4 regions of the Clostridium felsineum DSM 794 genome follow, and region 1 is predicted to be linked to each of the others. Evidence: riboswitches for the same ligand, from Rfam matches in the RefSeq annotation. Region 1 holds a riboswitch; each other region holds the start of a gene.
What was found. A riboswitch is a leader RNA that binds a small molecule or an ion and turns the genes downstream of it on or off. The one in region 1 is predicted to bind S-adenosylmethionine.
Positions count from the first base shown of each region.

Region 2: it holds a riboswitch for S-adenosylmethionine, as region 1 does, so the genes downstream of both, CLFE_RS22300 (NifB/NifX family molybdenum-iron cluster-binding protein) here and CLFE_RS20745 (trans-sulfuration enzyme family protein) in region 1, are expected to answer to the same signal.
Region 3: it holds a riboswitch for S-adenosylmethionine, as region 1 does, so the genes downstream of both, metA (homoserine O-acetyltransferase MetA) here and CLFE_RS20745 (trans-sulfuration enzyme family protein) in region 1, are expected to answer to the same signal.
Region 4: it holds a riboswitch for S-adenosylmethionine, as region 1 does, so the genes downstream of both, metH (methionine synthase) here and CLFE_RS20745 (trans-sulfuration enzyme family protein) in region 1, are expected to answer to the same signal.

Region 1 is NZ_CP096980.1:4,471,845-4,476,670, reverse strand. It holds gene CLFE_RS20760 (PTS sugar transporter subunit IIC) at 1-817, shown strand, start outside; gene CLFE_RS20755 (hypothetical protein) at 923-1,201, shown strand; gene CLFE_RS20750 (hypothetical protein) at 1,300-2,001, opposite strand; SAM riboswitch class I at 2,272-2,373, shown strand; gene CLFE_RS20745 (trans-sulfuration enzyme family protein) at 2,449-3,606, shown strand; gene CLFE_RS20740 (trans-sulfuration enzyme family protein) at 3,620-4,753, shown strand.
Region 2 is NZ_CP096980.1:4,814,868-4,819,693, forward strand. It holds gene CLFE_RS22285 (nitrogenase component 1) at 1-177, opposite strand, end outside; gene CLFE_RS22290 (nitrogenase component 1) at 178-1,644, opposite strand; gene nifH (nitrogenase iron protein) at 1,657-2,478, opposite strand; gene CLFE_RS22300 (NifB/NifX family molybdenum-iron cluster-binding protein) at 2,499-2,837, opposite strand; SAM riboswitch class I at 2,906-3,013, opposite strand; gene CLFE_RS22305 (carbohydrate-binding protein) at 3,591-4,826, shown strand, end outside.
Region 3 is NZ_CP096980.1:2,429,965-2,434,790, reverse strand. It holds gene CLFE_RS11480 (carbohydrate-binding protein) at 1-793, opposite strand, end outside; gene metA (homoserine O-acetyltransferase MetA) at 1,770-2,675, opposite strand; SAM riboswitch class I at 2,780-2,881, opposite strand; gene clpA (ATP-dependent Clp protease ATP-binding subunit ClpA) at 2,960-4,826, opposite strand, start outside.
Region 4 is NZ_CP096980.1:4,049,844-4,054,669, reverse strand. It holds gene metH (methionine synthase) at 1-2,820, opposite strand, end outside; SAM riboswitch class I at 2,893-2,993, opposite strand; gene CLFE_RS18880 (PrkA family serine protein kinase) at 3,279-4,826, shown strand, end outside.

The DNA of each region.
Region 1 (4,826 bases):
TCCAGAAAGTGTACCATCAGGTGTTGCAAATGCTTTCTCAGCACTAATTCCAGGTGCTGTTATTATAACAGGTGCAATGTGTATATTCATATTCTTTAATGTTGTTACAGGTCAAACTGCACTTGAATGGATTTATAAAGTATTACAAATTCCACTACAAGGAATAACGGACTCATTAGGTGGAGCAATAGCAATACCATTTGTTATATCTTTCTTCTGGTTCTTTGGTGTTCATGGTGCTACTCTTATAGGTGGTGTTATGGGATCAATATACCAAGCAAACACTTTAGCAAACCAGGATGTTTTTAAAGCTGGTCATGCATTAGTAGCTTCAGGAGCTGGAAAAAATGCTCACATAGTATGTCAGCAGTTCCAAGATAACTTTATAACATTAGGAGGTTCAGGAATAACATTAGGACTTGTTGCAGCATGTTTCTTATTTGCTAGATCACAACGTCTTAAACAGTTAGGTAGACTTGCATTAGTTCCAGGTTGTTTTAATATAAACGAGCCAGTTCTTTTCGGTCTTCCAATAGTTTTGAATCCACTTATGTTTATACCATTTTTAGTTTGCCCTCTTGTTTCAGGAATATTAACTTACTTTGCAATATATACTGGTTTGGTACCTTGCTTTACAGCTGTTCAAGCGATATGGACTACACCACCTATACTATCAGGACTTATAGTAGCAGGTTGGCGAGGAGCAGTTCTTCAGCTTGTAATAATAGCAATAGCAGCTATAGTTTACTTCCCATTCTTTAAGGCACTTGACAAAGAATACTTCCAGGAAGAAATATCTGGAGAGGCAGAAGAGTAAAAAATTAATTATTAATTGGTGGATTAGCTCAAGCTTTCTTTGGGCTAATCCTACAATTAAATTCAAGTTATACATAGTAAATATAGTATATTAGGAGGATTAGAAATGAAATTATTTAAGATAAAAATAACAGGGAGTCCAGAGGATTTTAAAATTGAATATTCTTTTTCAACAGATTACTTTAACTACAATGATTGCACTTATGAAGGAACAGAACAAGAAAGATATACTCAATTTTATGAAGATTTAAAGAAAAACGGTGGACCTCAACCATTAAATATAAAATTAAAAATGTCAAATGGAGTAGCAGATAGAGCATTCCAAAAGAAAGAGCTTTTAAAAATTGAAGATGTTAATGAATTTGTAAAAAGAATGATAGCATAAAAACTTAAAAGCGTTTTTTAAATAGGCCATACAATACTATCTAAGGTTTTTTATATAAAGACACGTTCTAATATTTTGTTAGAATGTGTCTTATTAAATTATTTTAAATTCATTTTTCCTGTAACAAATTTATATTCTAAAGTATCTTTATTTTCGCTATATTTAACAATTCGTACAGTTTCAAAGGATTTTGAATTGGTTTTTAACCTGTCTGATAAAACTTTCTTAGTACAATCCTTATCCACCTGTTTAACAGCATCATTAAAGCTTTTAAAATTATAATCGTTATTATCAGTTAATTTTACTATGATTTTTTTTAGAAATTTGCAAGAGTCAGCATCAAAGGGTTTACCCGTATCTTTTTGTGAGACGTCAATTTCAACATTGTTAAAAGCATTTGAAGTGTTGGAGGCAGTTATAATATCTCCTGTATATGAAATAGTATAAGAATGTCCCTTTTCACTTTTTAATTTGATGTTTCCAGTATCGAAAGATAACCAATGACCCTTAGAATACTTGTAATTGGTTGTATAAGTAATTCCTTCTTTATCGCACAAATCTTTTAATATATTTATAATATCCTGACCATTAGATACAAATTCTGTTTGGGATATACTATATTTTGATTTTAGGTCAGCGGTAGTATCGCTAAGAACCCATTTTTGCTTGGCTTTGGTAGCGGCTTTTACGGTTGAAGTGTTGTCAGAAGTTTGTTTTTTACTTGAACATCCTGTAGTTAATAAAACTAACAAGGTTGCAGCTGCGATTAATATCTTTTTCTTTTTCTTCAATGTAACCACACATCCTTTGTAACTACTGTAAAAAAATACATATTTTCACCAACATTATTTAAAAAGATTATAAACAACATTAAATTTTATGTATAAAACATATTATAATTTGCAGAAATATAGGAGTCAAGAGGAAATACATAAAAAAAATGCCAAAGGAAGACCTTTGAGACAGCAATTTTTAAATTATAGAATTATACAATACAAAAATACTAGACATTCTTATAAATAAGGTATATAATAATCATACTAAACAAATACGAAAACTAAATAAATTGTTTCTTATCAAGAGTGACGGAGGGATAGGCCCTATGAAGTCCGGCAACATCCATGTATTTGGAAATGTGCTAATTCCTACAGGTTTATCCTGAGAGATGAGAATGTTTTTAAAACTGCTTCTTATTTTTTATGGATAAGGAGCAGTTTTATTTTTTATAAAATGGGAGGAAAAAAATTATGGAAGATATAGAGTGTACAAAATTTGAAACAAAAGCTGTTCACGGTAGAAGTGGTTTTGAGATTAGAACTGGGTCTATAAGTTATCCAATATACCAAAGCTCAACCTTTAGACATGAGGGCTTAAATAAAAGCACAGGATATGACTACTCAAGAACAGCAAATCCAACTAGAGATGAAGTTGAAAAAACTGTTGCAGACCTTGAAAACGGAAAAGCGTGTCTTGCATATTCTTCTGGAATGGCTGCAATATCAGGTATACTCACTATATTTGCAAGTGGAGATCACATAATTGTATCAGATGATTTGTACGGTGGAACCTATAGAATATTTGAAGAAATTTATAAAAATTATGGTATTGAAGTCACATATACAGATACAACGAATATTTCAAACATAGAAAAAGAAATAAAAAACAACACAAAAGCTATATATTTAGAAACGCCAACAAATCCACTTATGAAAATTACGGATATTAAAGAGGTTAGCAAACTTTCTAAAAAACACAATGCACTACTAATAGTAGACAATACATTTATGACACCATACTATCAAAAACCTCTTAACTTAGGAGCAGACATAGTTATTCATAGTGGAACTAAATATCTTTGTGGACATAATGATGCCCTAGCTGGTTTTGTTATTTTAAATGATGAGAAGTTAACTGAAAAATTGAGGTTTATACAAAATTCCATTGGAGCAGTGCTAGCACCCTTTGACAGTTGGCTAATTTTAAGAGGAATAAAAACTCTTCATATAAGACTTGATAGGCAGCAGGAAAACGCCATCAAAATAGCAGATTTTTTAAAAAAGCAGGAAAAGGTGATCAAGGTTTTGTATCCAGGTCTAGAAGAGCATGAAGGTCATGACATTTTAAAAAATGAAGCATCTGGTTTTGGAGGTATGATCTCATTTTATGTAGACAGTAAGGAAACTGTAGAAAAAATTCTTGAAAGAGTAAAAGTCATAATATTTGCTGAAAGCCTTGGAGGGGTAGAGAGTTTAATAACCTATCCATACACACAAACCCATGCAGATATACCAGACGATATAAGACAGCGCTTAGGAGTAACAGATAAACTTTTAAGACTTTCAGTAGGAATTGAAAACGCACAGGATTTAATAAAAGATTTGAAAAGAGCTATCGGCACAAAATAAGGGGGAAATTTAAATGAAATTCGGAACTAAACTTATACACAGTGGATTTGAAGGAGATAAAAGAACAGGAGCAATCACAACACCTATATATCAAACCTCTACCTTTCACCAAGAAAACATAGATGGAAATATAGTTTATGACTATTCAAGATCAGGAAATCCAACACGTGAAGCATTGGAAAAAACTATAGCACTATTAGAAGGTGGCTATAAAGGCTTTGCATTTTCATCAGGTATGGCTGCAATATCTTCTGTATTAAGCATTTTTTCAGCTCATGACCACATAATTGTACCTAAGGATGTTTATGGAGGAACATATAGAATAACAACAGAATTTTTTTCGAAATTTGAAGTAGAATGTGAATTCGTTGATACAACCAACATAGAAGAAGTAAGATACTCAATAAAAGACAACACAAAAGCTATTTATATAGAAACACCGTCTAACCCATTAATGAAGGTAACTGACATAAGAGAAATCGTAAAGCTTGCTAAAGAATTTAACCTTTTAGTAATTGCAGACAACACCTTTATGTCCCCATATCTTCAGCGACCACTAGAGCTTGGAGTAGACATAGTAGTTCACAGCGCTACAAAGTTTTTAAATGGACACAGTGATATAATAGCAGGATTAGTTGTTGCAAAAACAAAAGAACTAGCAGATAAAATATATTTCGTTCAAAATGCATTTGGAGCAGTACTAAGCCCACAGGACTCCTGGCTATTATTAAGAGGAATAAAGACCCTAAAGATTAGACTTAACTATCAGCAAAATAACGCCACAGAACTAGCAAAATGGCTATTACTAAACAAATTTGTAGATAGAGTGTATTATCCAGGAATGCCAAGTCATATAGGAAGAGAAATACACTTTTCACAAGCCTCAGGCGCAGGAGCTGTACTATCTTTTGAAGCCAGCAGCACCGAAAAGGCTAAAAGCTTCATGAAAAAAATAAAATGTGCTGCAGTTGGAGTAAGCCTTGGCGGTGTAGAAACAATAATCTCATATCCAGCCAAAATGTCCCACGCAGAAATTCCACACAATGAAAGAATTAAGCTTGGAATAGGAGATAACCTAATAAGAGTCTCCGTAGGACTTGAAGATTTAGAGGATTTAATTGAAAATTTTAAGATAGCATTGGAATAATAAATAAGAAATATATTAAAAGTACCCATATTTTTAAAAGATATGGGTATTTTTATATACAAAATGACAAAAA
Region 2 (4,826 bases), 340 kb from region 1:
ACTTGTACAGGGAAATATATGAAAAGAAAAGTGACCTGAGCTTCCAAAATCACTATGAAGTTTCCCTCCACAACCAGGTCCAGAATGCAGTATAGGAATTGCTCCTTGTATTGCATGAACTGTTTGCATAGCTGTTAATGCACATTTATATCTAGGCTGATCTAAAATTTTTGCCATTTATTTAGCCTCCCCCTTCAAGAATTTTGAATTATCCTGCTTATACCACCAATCTGTGTATGGAAGTGTAACCCTTGCCGCTAAATTCTTTTCAAAACTTCTATTTTTTATAGTATCCAGAACTGTATATGCAAAATCCAAAGTTCCTTTATAGCCAAATATCATATATTCATCATTTACACAAAGTGCTGACACTCCCTGCTTTATTGCCCAAACAGTAGTCCCTGGATGTCTTGAAAAATATATATCTGGTTTATATTCATTAATAATGTTTAATATTTCATAGTTTTGCTGATCTGCCACACTAACTTTAAAATTGTATGGGGAATTTTCCCCCAAATACTCAAGTGGTGCTGGAATTTTACCACTATCATGCTTCTTGTCATGATGCCATGATGCCGCCCACACAACTTCCATATCTAGTTCTTGCAATACACGGGCTACTTCATAAGTATATCCAGGTCCCATACCTAAAATTGCCCTAAGTCCTTTAAGCTCTTTTTTAACTTCTTCAATTTTAGGTATGTACTTTGCTCTTTCTCTTTCTATATAAGCTTCCACTTCTTTTTGTTTATTAATTACTCTTCCAATCTCTCTAAGCCAAGTTTCAAAGCCTGCAATACCTAAAGGATTTATTGTATTTACAAATGGAACTCCATACTTTTCCTTCAGTCCATTTCCAAGATAACTTCCAAGCACTCCACAAATACTTACCGTTGCTAACGCTTCTGATAAATGTGATAATTCCTCAATTGTAGAATTTTGATATAAAAATACTGGTTCTACATCAAACTCCTTAAACATTTTTATTATATTTTCTCTTTCACTTTCAAAAAAATTCTTAAAGTTTATAGTATTTCTTTTTTCAACTGGCGGCTTTACAATACTATTAAGCACAGCATGATCACTAGCGTCAAAACCCGTTGCCCAAATTCTTGATCTAAAACCCTCACAGTGGACTGCTGCTATTGGTACCGGTATTTCTTCTTTAAGTTCTTCAACAACACTATCCACATCTTCACCTATTATCCCAGATAAACAAGAGGTTCCTATAAAAATTGCCTTAGGCTTGTATCTCTTATATGTCTCTACTACAATCTTCTTTAAACTTTTTGCTGAACCAAATACAGTATCCTTTTCATTCATATCTGTTCCTACAAATACTGTAGAATTTTGAATTCCTCTTTTTGTTGCTAGTTGAGAATTTACTACATCTACTCCAGATGCCATAGCTGTACACCCTGAAGGTGCATGATTTATTACTGCTACATCTCTAATTCCTGCTAACTGTGCTAATGCACATCCTGCATTACACGAACTAGACTGACTAAAACATCTCTCTCTATTTTTTAAAGTTCCACACTTAGATTTATTTACAACATCACGCAAATCACCATTATAACCTGTTATTGACCCAAGTCTATTCTCCCTTGTTGGAACTGCTCCTAATTTCAAATTAATCGGCATTAAATCCACCTCCTACAAATCTGTTAATCCATATTCTGTTAATATTTCTTCTAATCTTTCCTGTGTCATGGGCTTTGGAACAACAAACATGTCGTTATTATCTATATTTTTAGCCAATATTCTGTACTCATCTGCCTGCTCCGCCTTTGGATCAAATTCAATCACCGTTTGTTTATTGATTTCTGCCTTAGTAACCATTGGACTTCTAGGGACAAAATGAATTAGTTGACTTCCTAGTTCTTTTGCAAAAGCATCTAAAAGCTCATACTCATTGGATACTTTTCTACTGTTACAAATAATCCCCCCAAGTCTTACTCCACCAGTATTTGCATATTTTCTTATACCTTTAGCAATATTATTGGCAGCATATAGGGCCATCATTTCTCCAGAAGCAACTATGTAAATTTCTTGTGCTTTTCCTTCACGTATTGGCATTGCGAAACCACCACATACAACATCGCCAAGTACATCATAAAATACATAATCTAAATCATCTGTATATGCGCCTAACTGCTCTAACATATTTATTGATGTTATAATTCCTCTTCCTGCACAACCAACTCCTGGTTCTGGTCCACCTGATTCAACACATTTTATATTTCCATAACCAACTCTCAAAATATTATTTAAATCTACGTCTTCACCCTCCTCACGAAGCGTATCTAGTACTGACTTTTGATTTAAACCTCCTAATAATAATCTAGTTGAATCTGCTTTTGGATCACATCCTACCACCATTATATTTTTTTTTAGTTCTGCTAACCCTGCTGTAAGATTTTGTGTTGTAGTTGATTTTCCTATTCCACCTTTTCCATAAATAGCTACTTGTCTCATTGATTCTTCCTCCTCTGCATTTAAGCTTGTCTTTCATAATATTGAATAAGTTTTTCTAATGCTACATCTATAGCTTCATGTATATCATATACATCTATTCCATGTGATCTAACTATATTTTCAGCTCCAGGTCCAATCTTTCCTATTAACAATGCTCTACAATCACTTATTTTCTCTATTAATGGTTTAAATTTATTCTTATGAAAATCACTGCATGGGCAATTTGTTATATTTTTTCTAGTTTCAATAAAATTATAATCTTTATCCTTAACTTCAAATATGAAAAATTGTAGTGCTGTTGCAAAATGTTGATCTACATAAACCCCATCTCCACTACCCACTGCTATTTTATAGCTCATATAAATCCACCTCCTTTATAAAAAAAGCTACATTTAGATAAGACTAAATGAAGCTTTTGCTTGCACTAGCCTTATCTTTCAGGTACACCTGCTGGAATTAGCACCTTATATGCAAACGAAACATACTGGTTGCTGAAGCTTCATTGGGCCAGTCCCTCAGCTTCTCTCGATAAGCACTATAAATATTAAATTAAATAAAAAGGCCGCGTTTACACTATTTCTCAATAATAGCGTAAACACAGCCTCTAGTTTTTCTAGTCAACTTTGTATTCCAAGTATTCCTATTTGTTTTATTGAATATCATTATATCAGTATGTCTTTTTATTGTCAAATACTTTTTCTCATAATATAAATTATCTGCTACCTCAAAAAGTGCCTTAAATCTCATGGGATGCTTACATAAAACTTTTTATACATTTGCCTTAAATGCTCATACTCTCCCGCTTTTTGTAGTTCTTGAGCTAAAATCAATTCACTCTCAACATATCTATAATTCATGTTAAAAAGCACTTCCCTTACTAATAATTAATTATAATATAATTCTTATAATGTATGTAATGTATTGACTGAAATGGTTATATTTTGTATCATAATAATAGACATAAAACAATAATTTATACTTTGTAAAATAACAACTTTAAGGGGGTGTGCTCATAAACAAGCTAGCTGACACAAATAAAATTATAATTTTAATATGGAGATGAGTATATTTTGTGTAAACGTTTAAAAATAAAAATTCTATCACTTTCTGTGATGTTTACATTAATTGGGTATAATTGTGCATTTAATTCAATTAAGGTGAACGCAAAAATAATGACCCATGGAACAACTTCAAAAAATATTAAAAATGGTGTTATACTTCATGCTTTCGATTGGTCGTTTAACAACATAAAAAAGGAACTTCCTAATATTTCAGCTGCAGGTTATACTTCTGTTCAAGTATCTCCAGTTCAGGGAACAAAAAATAGTAGTATAAATAGTTCCGATTGGTGGCTTTTATATCAACCAACAAATCAATCCATAGGAAACTCTCAACTTGGAAGTTATAAGGATTTTAAAGATCTCTGCAGTGAAGCAAAAAACTATGGCATATCCATAATTGTGGATGCTGTAATGAATCATATGGCTAATAACGGAAATAAAGATGAACTTGCTCCTGAAGTAGATTCAAGTTTCAAAGATCCAAGTTTTTATCATCATAATGGACAGTGCAATGATTGGAATAATAGAGAAGACATAACCCAAAAAGGTGTGGGAATGCCTGATTTAAATACTCAAAATCCCGCAGTTCAGGGGAAAGCAATTAACTTTCTAAACCAATGTATAGATGCTGGTGCAAGCGGTTTCCGTTTTGATTCTGCTAAACACATAGAAACAGACTTAGGATTAGACGCCAATACCCCATGGGCGAGCAACTATTGGGAAAATGTTTTAGGAAGCCTCCACAATAAATCAGATCTATATATTTATGGTGAAGTCCTTCAAGATGGAAAAGTAGATAATATTTCAGCCTATGAAAGCCTTATGAATGTTGAAGCAAGCAGCTATGATGCATCTCTTCGAAAAGCAGTTAAATTGGGAGATTTTACTGATGCGAAAGGTATGGGTGGACTTGATAATAATAAATGTGTAGATTTTGTTGAAACCCATGATGAATACGAAAATGGTACAAGTAAAGACCTAACAGACTGGCAGCGAAAAGCTGGTTGGGCAATAGCAGCTTCACGATCTGGCTCTGTCCCTTTATTTTTTGATAGACCAACAGAAAGTATAGGAAGTGAAGGTGATAATCTTTGGAACGATTCTGACGTTGTAGCTATCAATGATTTTCATAATGCAATGGCTGGGCAAAATGAAAACTTGACTTTGGAAAATAACAACAAAGCAATGCTTATAGAAAGAGGTGATAACGGCACCGTTATTGTAAATGATGGCGATAGTTTTAATTTAAATTCCCCAACTAATTTAAATGATGGACAATACAACAAC
Region 3 (4,826 bases), 2.0 Mb from region 1:
CATTTAATGTAACAGTTTGAGAAATAGTTTGCCAATTTTGCCATCCGCCCGTTGAAGGAACATTAACAGTACCATAAACTGGATTTCCGCCGTATTTCTCTAAACTTATTACTCCTCCACCATTTAGTGACGCAACTCGATATTCTACTGTATATTGTCCTGTTACTGGCAAATTTACAGAATAAAATGCCAGCCAATCTCCTGCATCAATATATGAAACATTTTTGCCACCTTCTGAGCAAGTTTCTGTTTGAACACCACTCATATTTGAATAATTTTCAGTTCTTAATGTTACTGGTGATGGTGTATCGCCAACAGGGGTGAATTTTATCCATTCAATGTTGTATCCCCCTTTTGGTACACCTATTCCTATGTCTTGAGCTCCTGCATTTAATGTAACAGTTTGAGAAATAGTTTGCCAATTTTGCCATCCGCCCGTTGAAGGAACATTAACAGTACCATAAACTGGATTTCCACCAGATTTCTCTAAACTTATTACTCCTCCACCATTTAACGATGCAACTCGATATTCCACTGTATATTGTCCTGTTACTGGCAAATTCACGGAATAAAATGACATCCAATCTCCTGCATCAATATATGAAACATCTTTACCACCTTCTGAGCAAGTTTCTGTTTGAACACCACTCATATTCGAATAGTTTTCAGCTCTTAATACCACAGGATCTGAAGTCATGGCGTTTACAGTTTTATTATTTGGTAAAAAATCACAATATGCTAATGAAATTATCATTGAAAAAATTAATACTAAACTTAATAGCTTTTTTTTCATAACATATAATCCTCCTTATTTTTTTAATTCCACAAAATAATATTAGACCTGAAATTACCACCACCTTACTTTAAAAACAATCTAAACAGGATTGATTAGGGATATATGCAAATTAGGACCACTCGATAACAATATAATATCCATTTTATGCGTTATAAATAGTCTATCTAAAGAATATACATGCTATTTAATCAAGTGTATCCTAATGGCATAACATAAAAGCGTTTCACAATGAAGGATAAGTGGAATAAAAAATGTTTTATCTTTAAGCATCTAATGTCCAATCTAAACGATAATAATTTTGCTATATTGTTTAGGCGTGAGTCCTGTATATTTTTTAATACACTTATAAAATCACTTTGTGAATTAAACTCAAGATAATTTGTTGGAATAGTTAATTTTGATGAATTTCATTTTAATACAATTATTCTTCTTAATTCGCTATAATAAGTTAATATAATAATACCATATTTTTAACATATTTACAATAATTATCATATATATACTTAATAAATACTAATTTGGGTGAATTTTATTTATATAAACATAATTTACAAACAAAATATTCATGTATATTGCTACACAAGATTCATTGCTAATATGCTGATATATAATAAATCTGTTCGACAGTAAGTTTGTCTAAATTCTATATGCAGATTGAGTATTATTTTTATCACTTATAATTACTATGTCACCATTAGTGAATATCTTATACTATCAAAGTTTGCTTGGCACATGCTATTTATGTCGATATATACTTTTGCAATTATGTATTTATACTAAATTAAAATATTTATAATACGATAAAAATAAGCACTACCTCTCAGTAATGCTTATATCTTTAAATTCATTATTATTTTTTCTTAAAACACATGAGAATTCCTTACCCCTATTGCTTATGTCTTAAAAACAACATTTCTCATTTTTTATCAAAAATCTCTACAAACAATTGTACTAGATGAATTTTATAGCTTTTCTAAAGTTCAAACGGAGTTTCTTGATATACATAGTAATTAAGCCAGTTAGAAAATAAAAGATTAGCATGACCTCTCCAGGTAACCATAGGTCCCTTCTCTGGATCATCATCTTTAAAATAATTCTTAGGGAGCTTTATATCCATACCTTGATTTTTATCACGAAGATATTCCTGATTCAAGGTGTCACTATCATATTCAGCATGTCCCATTACAAAGATATTTTTGCCGTTTTTAGATGCAACTATATATGCTCCAGCCTCATCAGATTCAGCTAAAATTCTTATATTAGGATTATTCTCTATATCCTCTTTTTTTACATAAGTATGTCTTGAATGTGGAGCATAAAATTTCTCATCAAATCCTCTTGTTAATTTTATATTTTTTTCATTAAGGTGATGCTCAAATACTCCAAATATTTTTTCATTAAGTCTATGTTTAGGTATTTTATAATGATGATACAGACCTGCCTGTGCACCCCAACATATATGTATGGTTGAGGTTACATTAGTAACTGACCAATCAAAAATCTTGCATAGTTCATCCCAGTAATCTACTTCTTCAAAAGTAAGTGTTTCAACAGGAGCACCAGTTACTATCATACCATCAAACTTGTAATTTTTAATATCTTCAAAAGTTTCATAAAATTTAATCAGATGTTCCTCTGAAGTGTTTTGAGATTTATGTGTTTGCGTATGAATGAAAGTTGGATTAACCTGAATGGGCGAGTTTCCAATAAGTCTTAATATTTGTGTCTCTGTAATTATTTTAGTGGGCATCAAATTCACTATAAGAATGTTAAGTGGTCTTATATCTTGATGGTATGCCCTATTCTCATGCATAAAAAATATATTTTCTTCATTTAAGGTTTTTGCTGCTGGAAGATTATCAGGTATTTTTATAGGCATTTAGTTCACCGTCCTAGTCTTAATAAATTTTAATATAAAAAATCCGCCTTTCATAAGAAAAACGGATTATTAATCACAAATTAATTTATTATTAATAAACTGTTTTCTTATCTTTCAAAACTAAATAAGTTTTGCAGGAATTAACACCGTACATTTGCCGGTTGTCAGGTTTCATTGGGCCAGTCCCTCCGCCTTCTTGATAAGAAATAATACGTATATAATTTTCATTAAATAACAGTTATACTATAGTACAATTTTTATATATTGTCAACATTCAAAAGACATTATTTACCTACATTATGAAATTTTATAGCATCATTTTTTACATCAATTACTGTTTCTCCGCCCTTTGTTAGATTTCCAAAAAGAACTTCATCTACAAAGTAAGGCTTGATTTTTTCTTGTATGATTCTTAAAATTTCTCTCGCACCATAATTAGAAGTTAAGCCTTTAGCTGCAATCCATTTAGCACACTCATCTGTGACTTTAATTTTTATATGCTTTTTACTTAGCTTCTTTTGGAATTCGTCTATGGATTTTTTAACCACACGAACTGCCATATCTTCATCCATTTTATTAAAAATTATTATATCATCAAGTCTATTTCTAAACTCAGGAGAAAATATCTTAGAAACTTCTTTATCTATATTATCTTCTCCTACAACTCTATTTCCAAAACCAACTTTATTTTTACCTATTTCTGAAGCACCCGCATTAGAGGTCATTATTAATATAATATTTCTAAAATCAGCTTTTTTTCCACTGTTATCAGTAAGAGTTGCGTAATCCATAACTTGAAGAAGTACATTTAAGATATCAGAATGAGCTTTTTCAATTTCGTCTAAGAGAAGAACACAGTACGGATTCTTTCTCACTGCATCTGTTAAAAGGCCCCCTTCTTCATAGCCTACATAACCTGGAGGTGAACCTATTAGCCTAGCAACAGTATGCTTTTCTTGGTATTCACTCATATCAAATCGTATAAGCTTTATATTTAGAGCTTTTGCTAACTGCTTTGATATTTCTGTTTTACCAACACCAGTTGGACCTACGAAAAGAAAACTTGCTACAGGTTTATCTTCATCATTAAAACCAGCGCTTGATCTCTTAATAGACTGAACTATTGATTCTAAAGCTTTATCTTGACCAAAAATTTTACCTTTAAGATTTTTCTTTAAGTTCTTAAGCTTCTCTATTTGATTTTTAGATAAATCTTTTACTGGTATACCTGATATAGAAGATATTATATTCTCTACATCACGTACATTTATATATACCTTCTCATCGCCCTTTCTATTCATTTCAGCTGCTGCTCCACATTCATCAATTACATCAATTGCCTTGTCTGGCAAAAATCTATCATTTATGCATTTAGAAGAAAGAGTAGCTGCTGCTTTAAGGGATGCATTAGTATAGTGTACATTGTGAAACTCTTCATATTTAGTTTTTATACCCATAAGAATATCAAAGGTTTCGTTAATGCTTGGTTCACCTACATCTATTTTTTGAAATCTTCTGGATAAAGCTCTATCTTTATCAAATATTTTTTTGTATTCATCATAAGTAGTTGAACCTATAAATTTTATTTTACCATCAGTAAAGTATGGCTTTAATATATTAGCTGCATCTACAGTTCCACCTGATACAGCGCCAGCGCCTATAATTGTGTGTATTTCATCAATATAGACTATCGGTTTTGAAGATTTCGATATTTCATTGAGTACATTTTTTATTCTTTCTTCAAAGTCACCTCTATATTTTGTTCCAGCTACCATGGTTCCCATATTTAAAGTGTAAATCTTACTACCTTTTAAAACATTTGGCACCTTGTTTTCAGCAATTAAAGCTGCAAGACCTTCTGTTATAGCTGTTTTACCCACACCTGGTTCACCTACATGAATAGGATTGTTTTTTCTTCTTCTACACAAAACTTGAAGTGTTTTTTTCAATATATCTTCTCTACCTATTAGTGGATCTATAAGACCATTTTTTGCTTTTTCAGTAATATCTTCTGTATATTTTTCCATTGCAGAAGATTCTTCTTCATGATAATCATCAAATAAGTATTCGTTTTCTGGTAAGGGTTCTATCTCATTATCAATGCTATTGTTTACTGTTGATATTCCATGTGTAATGTAGTTTAGAAGCTTA
Region 4 (4,826 bases), 420 kb from region 1:
ATCTATATATTCTCTTAAAGTTTTTAATGGAACAGAATCTAATTTTTTTGTGCCTAGGAATTTAGGTACGGCTATTTCAGCTTTAGTCCAGTTAATAGAAAATCTATTTTTTCTAGCATTTTCAATGGAAGTAAGCTCTGCTTTATTTATAGAAAAAGTTTCTCGTATTTTGGCATATTCTTCTTTTAAATCTTTTAAATATCCGGGTCTGTTTTTGCTCATCAAGTTTTTTGCTACAGTTACGGCATCAGAAGCATCACTGCTATAAACTACAAAAGGATATTTTGGTTCTAATTTTAAAGCTGTATGGGTTTTTGAGGTAGCAGCACCACCAACCATAAGTGGAATATTTAGATTAAGTTTCTTCATTTCCTCTGCTACATGCGCCATTTCATTTAATGAGGGTGTTATAAGACCGCTTAAAGCTATTATGTCTGCTTTTTCATTTTTAGCTGTTTCTAGTATTGTTTCACAAGGAACCATAACACCTAAATCGATAACTTTAAAGTTATTACAGGAAAGTACTACAGATACAATGTTTTTTCCTATATCATGTACATCACCTTTAACGGTTGCAAATATTACCTTACCGGCACTTTTGCTTTCGCTTTGAGACTTTTCTTCATTTATATAAGGAAGAAGACATTCAACAGCCTTTTTCATAACTCTAGCGCTTTTTACAACCTGAGGAAGGAACATTTTTCCCTCTCCAAAGAGTTTTCCTACTTTTTTCATTCCATCCATTAAAGGACCCTCTATAACCTCAAGTGCTTTAGAATAATTCTTCCTTGTTAATTCCACGTCTTCTTCTATAAATTCAACATTTCCCTTAACTATAGCGTAACTCAATCTTTCGTTTGGAGCTTTATTTCTCCATTGGTCTACATCGCTTTTAACTAAAGTTGTTTGATTTTTATAATTTTCTGCAACCTCCAAAAGTGCATCTGAAGCGTCTTTAGATTTATTAAGTACAACAGCCTCTACTTTTTCTAGAAGTTCTTTATCCATATCGTCATATAGATCAATCATTGCAGGGTTAACAATCCCCATGTCCATTCCCGCGTCTATTGCATGATAAAGAAAAACAGAATGCATAGCTTTTCTTATAATGTCGTTACCCCTAAAGGAGAAGGAAAGATTACTAACGCCTCCACTAACTTTAGCATAGGGAAGATTTGCTTTTATCCATTTAACTGCTTTTATATAGTTAACTGCATAATTGTCGTGTTCTTCAATTCCTGTTGCTATAGCTAATATATTTGGATCAAATATTATATTTTCAGCTGGAAATTTAACTTTTTCTGTGAGAATTTCATAAACTCTTTTACAGATTTCAATTTTTCTTTCATAGGTATCCGCCTGACCTTTTTCATCAAATGCCATTACAACTACGCCAGCTCCAAAGTTTTTTATGAATTTTGCTTCTTCAATGAATTTTTCTTCTCCAACCTTAAGACTTATGGAGTTTACTATAGCTTTTCCTTGTATGGATTCTAAACCAACCTTAAGTACTTCAAAATTGGAGGAATCTATCATCACTGGAACCTTTGAAATTTCTGGTTCACTGGCAATAAGTCTTAAAAAAGTTTCCATTTCAGAAGGGGCATCTAAAAGTGCATCATCAAAGTTGATATCTATAATTTGGGCACCATTTTCAACTTGATGTCTTGCAATAGTTAGAGCTTCTTCATAATTTTTTTCACGTATGAGTCTTGCAAATTTTCTTGAGCCTGCTACATTCGTTCTTTCTCCAATGTTAATAAAGTTACTATTATCATTTATTTTTACATTTTCAAGTCCGCTGTAAATTGTTTCTGGTTTTAAATTGGGTAATTTTCTTGGAGGGATGCCGCGCACGGCTTCACTTATTGCTTTTATATGTTCTGGTGTAGTACCACAGCAACCTCCAACTATGTTTAGGTGAGAAGAAAGTGCAAGACTTTTTACAAGAGAAGCAGTTTCCTCTGGTAGTTCTTCATACTCACCAAGAGAATTTGGAAGACCTGCATTTGGATGAAAGGATATGTATCTATTTTGAGTTTCTGAAAGTATTTTTATAAAAGGTACAAGTTCTTTGGCGCCAAAGGAACAATTAAGACCTATGGCAATTACATTTTCATCCTTTAAACTTTCAGCAAAGGCATCCAGAGTTTGCCCGGAGAGTATTCTTCCACTTTTGTCCGCAATAGTTCCCGAAATTATAATAGGAAGATTTATTTTTTTCTCTTCAAATACCTTTTTAGCTGCAACTATTGCGGCTCTAGCATTTAAGCTGTCAAATACAGTTTCAACTAATAGAAGGTCAACACCTCCATCGACTAAGCCTTCTATTTGATTTTTATAAGCATTTAATAAATCATCGAAGCTCACATTTCTAAAGCCTGGATTTTCAACATCTGGTGATAGAGAAGCAGTTCTATTAGTTGGTCCTATTGAGCCAGCTACAAATCTAGGCTTTTCAGGATTTAAATTTGTATAGTGCTGACAAGCTTTTTTCGCAAGAGAAGCACCTTTAAAGTTTAGTTCATATACCTTCTCCTGCATATTATAATCCTTTTGAGATATTTCATTTGAGTTAAAGGTGTTTGTTTCTATTATATCTGCACCTGCCTCAAGATATCTTTTATGGATGTTTTCTATTATGTCTGGATTTGTTAAATTTAAAATATCATTGTTACCTTTTTGGTTTGAATGACAAGAGCAGGATACCTTTCCACTAAAGTCATTTTCGTTTAAATTTAAAGCTTGAATGCAGGTTCCCATAGCTCCATCCAAAACTAAAATTTTTCTATCTAGTAATTTTTGTATTGAAAAATTCATGAGTTTGCCCCCTTAGAATTAGGATAAAATAAAAAGCCCTTGGAAATAACCTCGGGCTTACATTCGTGATTATTCTCATCTATCAGCATTTGCTGCAGGATTTGGCACCGCGTATAAAATATACTGGTTGCCGGGTTTCAAAGGGCCAGTCCCTCCACCACTCTTGATAAGATTCTATTATTAAATTTGATTTTATTATATTAGTTAAATTAAAAAATGTCAATACAGTAATTTTACAATAATAAATACATATATTTATTATAGATATTTCATTCCCAATATATATGTTGTAATAAAGTTCTTATTTTATGGCTTCTAAAATATCACTGCTTAATAGCTTAGACTCTAAGATGTTTAAAAGTCAGAATGTATTAGAACTTTCACAACTTATATATCAATTTTATATAGAATTTAATTACTTTCAAAAGGGATGTTATAAAATGATTGGAGGTGCATTCATGGATTTTAAAGAAATTATAGAGAATGATAGAATTAGCACAAGAAAAACGAAATTTGAAGGTACATTTATAGAATATCTTGATATAGTTAAGAAGAATCCAGAAGTTGTTAAACTAGCTCACAAAAGAATATATGATCTCATAAAAAATAAAGGCTCTGAAATTTTAAGACCAGAGGAAAACCATAGGATAAGGAAAATTTATGGAAATGAAGTAATAAAAAGATACAACTTTTTTAAGAATGACTTTTTTGGTATAGATAAGGTCATAATGAAGCTTATGAATTATTTGAACGCAGCATCAATGAAAGGTGAGGAAGCAAGACAGGTACTTTATCTTGTAGGACCTGTAGGAGCAGGAAAATCTTCTTTAGTTGAATCAATAAAAAGAGCACTTGAGGAAGCAAAACCAGTTTATTCATTAAAAGGTTGCCCTATGAGAGAAGAACCACTGCATCTTATTCCTAAACATTTAAGAGAAGAGTTTCAAGATTTGCTTGGAGTTGAAATTGAAGGAGATTTATGCCCTGTTTGTAGATATAGACTTATGCATGAATACAATGGTGAGTATGAGAAATTCCCTATAGTTAGTAATGGCTTTTCTATAAGGTCAAGAAAGGGAATTGGAGTAGTACCACCTGTTGATCCTAATAATCAGGATACATCAATTTTAACTGGTAGTATAGATATATCTAAAATGGATTTATACCCAGAGGATGATCCAAGGATTTTCTCATTAAATGGAGCTTTTAATGTTGGTAACAGAGGACTCGTAGAGTTTATAGAAGTATTTAAAAACGATGTAGAATATTTGCATACAATAATAACAGCAACTCAAGAGAAATCAATACCATCACCAGGTAAAGGAGCAATGATATATTTTGATGGACTTATAATAGCACATTCTAACGAGGCAGAATGGACTAAGTTTAAATCAGACCATACAAATGAAGCTATACTAGATAGAATTGTAAAGATTGAAGTACCTTATTGCTTGGAATTAAATGAAGAGAAAAAAATATATGAAAAAATTCTTAAGAAGAGTAATTTTACAGCGCATATAGCACCACATACTTTAAGTGTTGCAGCTATGTTTGCAGTACTTTCAAGACTTAAACCATCTTCAAAGGTTGATTTAGCAACAAAACTTAAGATATACAATGGAGAAGATATTGTAGAAAATGGAACTACTAAGAAGGTTGATATAAGTGAACTTAGGGAAGAAGCAGGAATGGCAGAAGGCATGAATGGAATATCTACAAGATTCATAGTGAAAACTATAGATAACGCTCTTTCAAGCTCACAATATGACTGCATAAATCCTTTGAGCATAATGGAAAACATTATAAGATCAGTTAAGGATCTTGACATAGCTGATGATGAAAAGAAAAAGTATTTAGGCTTTGTACAAAACGTAATAAGAAAAGAATATAATAAAGTTTTGGAAAAAGAGATAACGAAAGCATTTATTCATAGCTATAGAGAGCAAGCAGAAACTTTATTTAATAATTATTTAGATAATGCAGAGGCCTTTGTAAATAAAACGAGA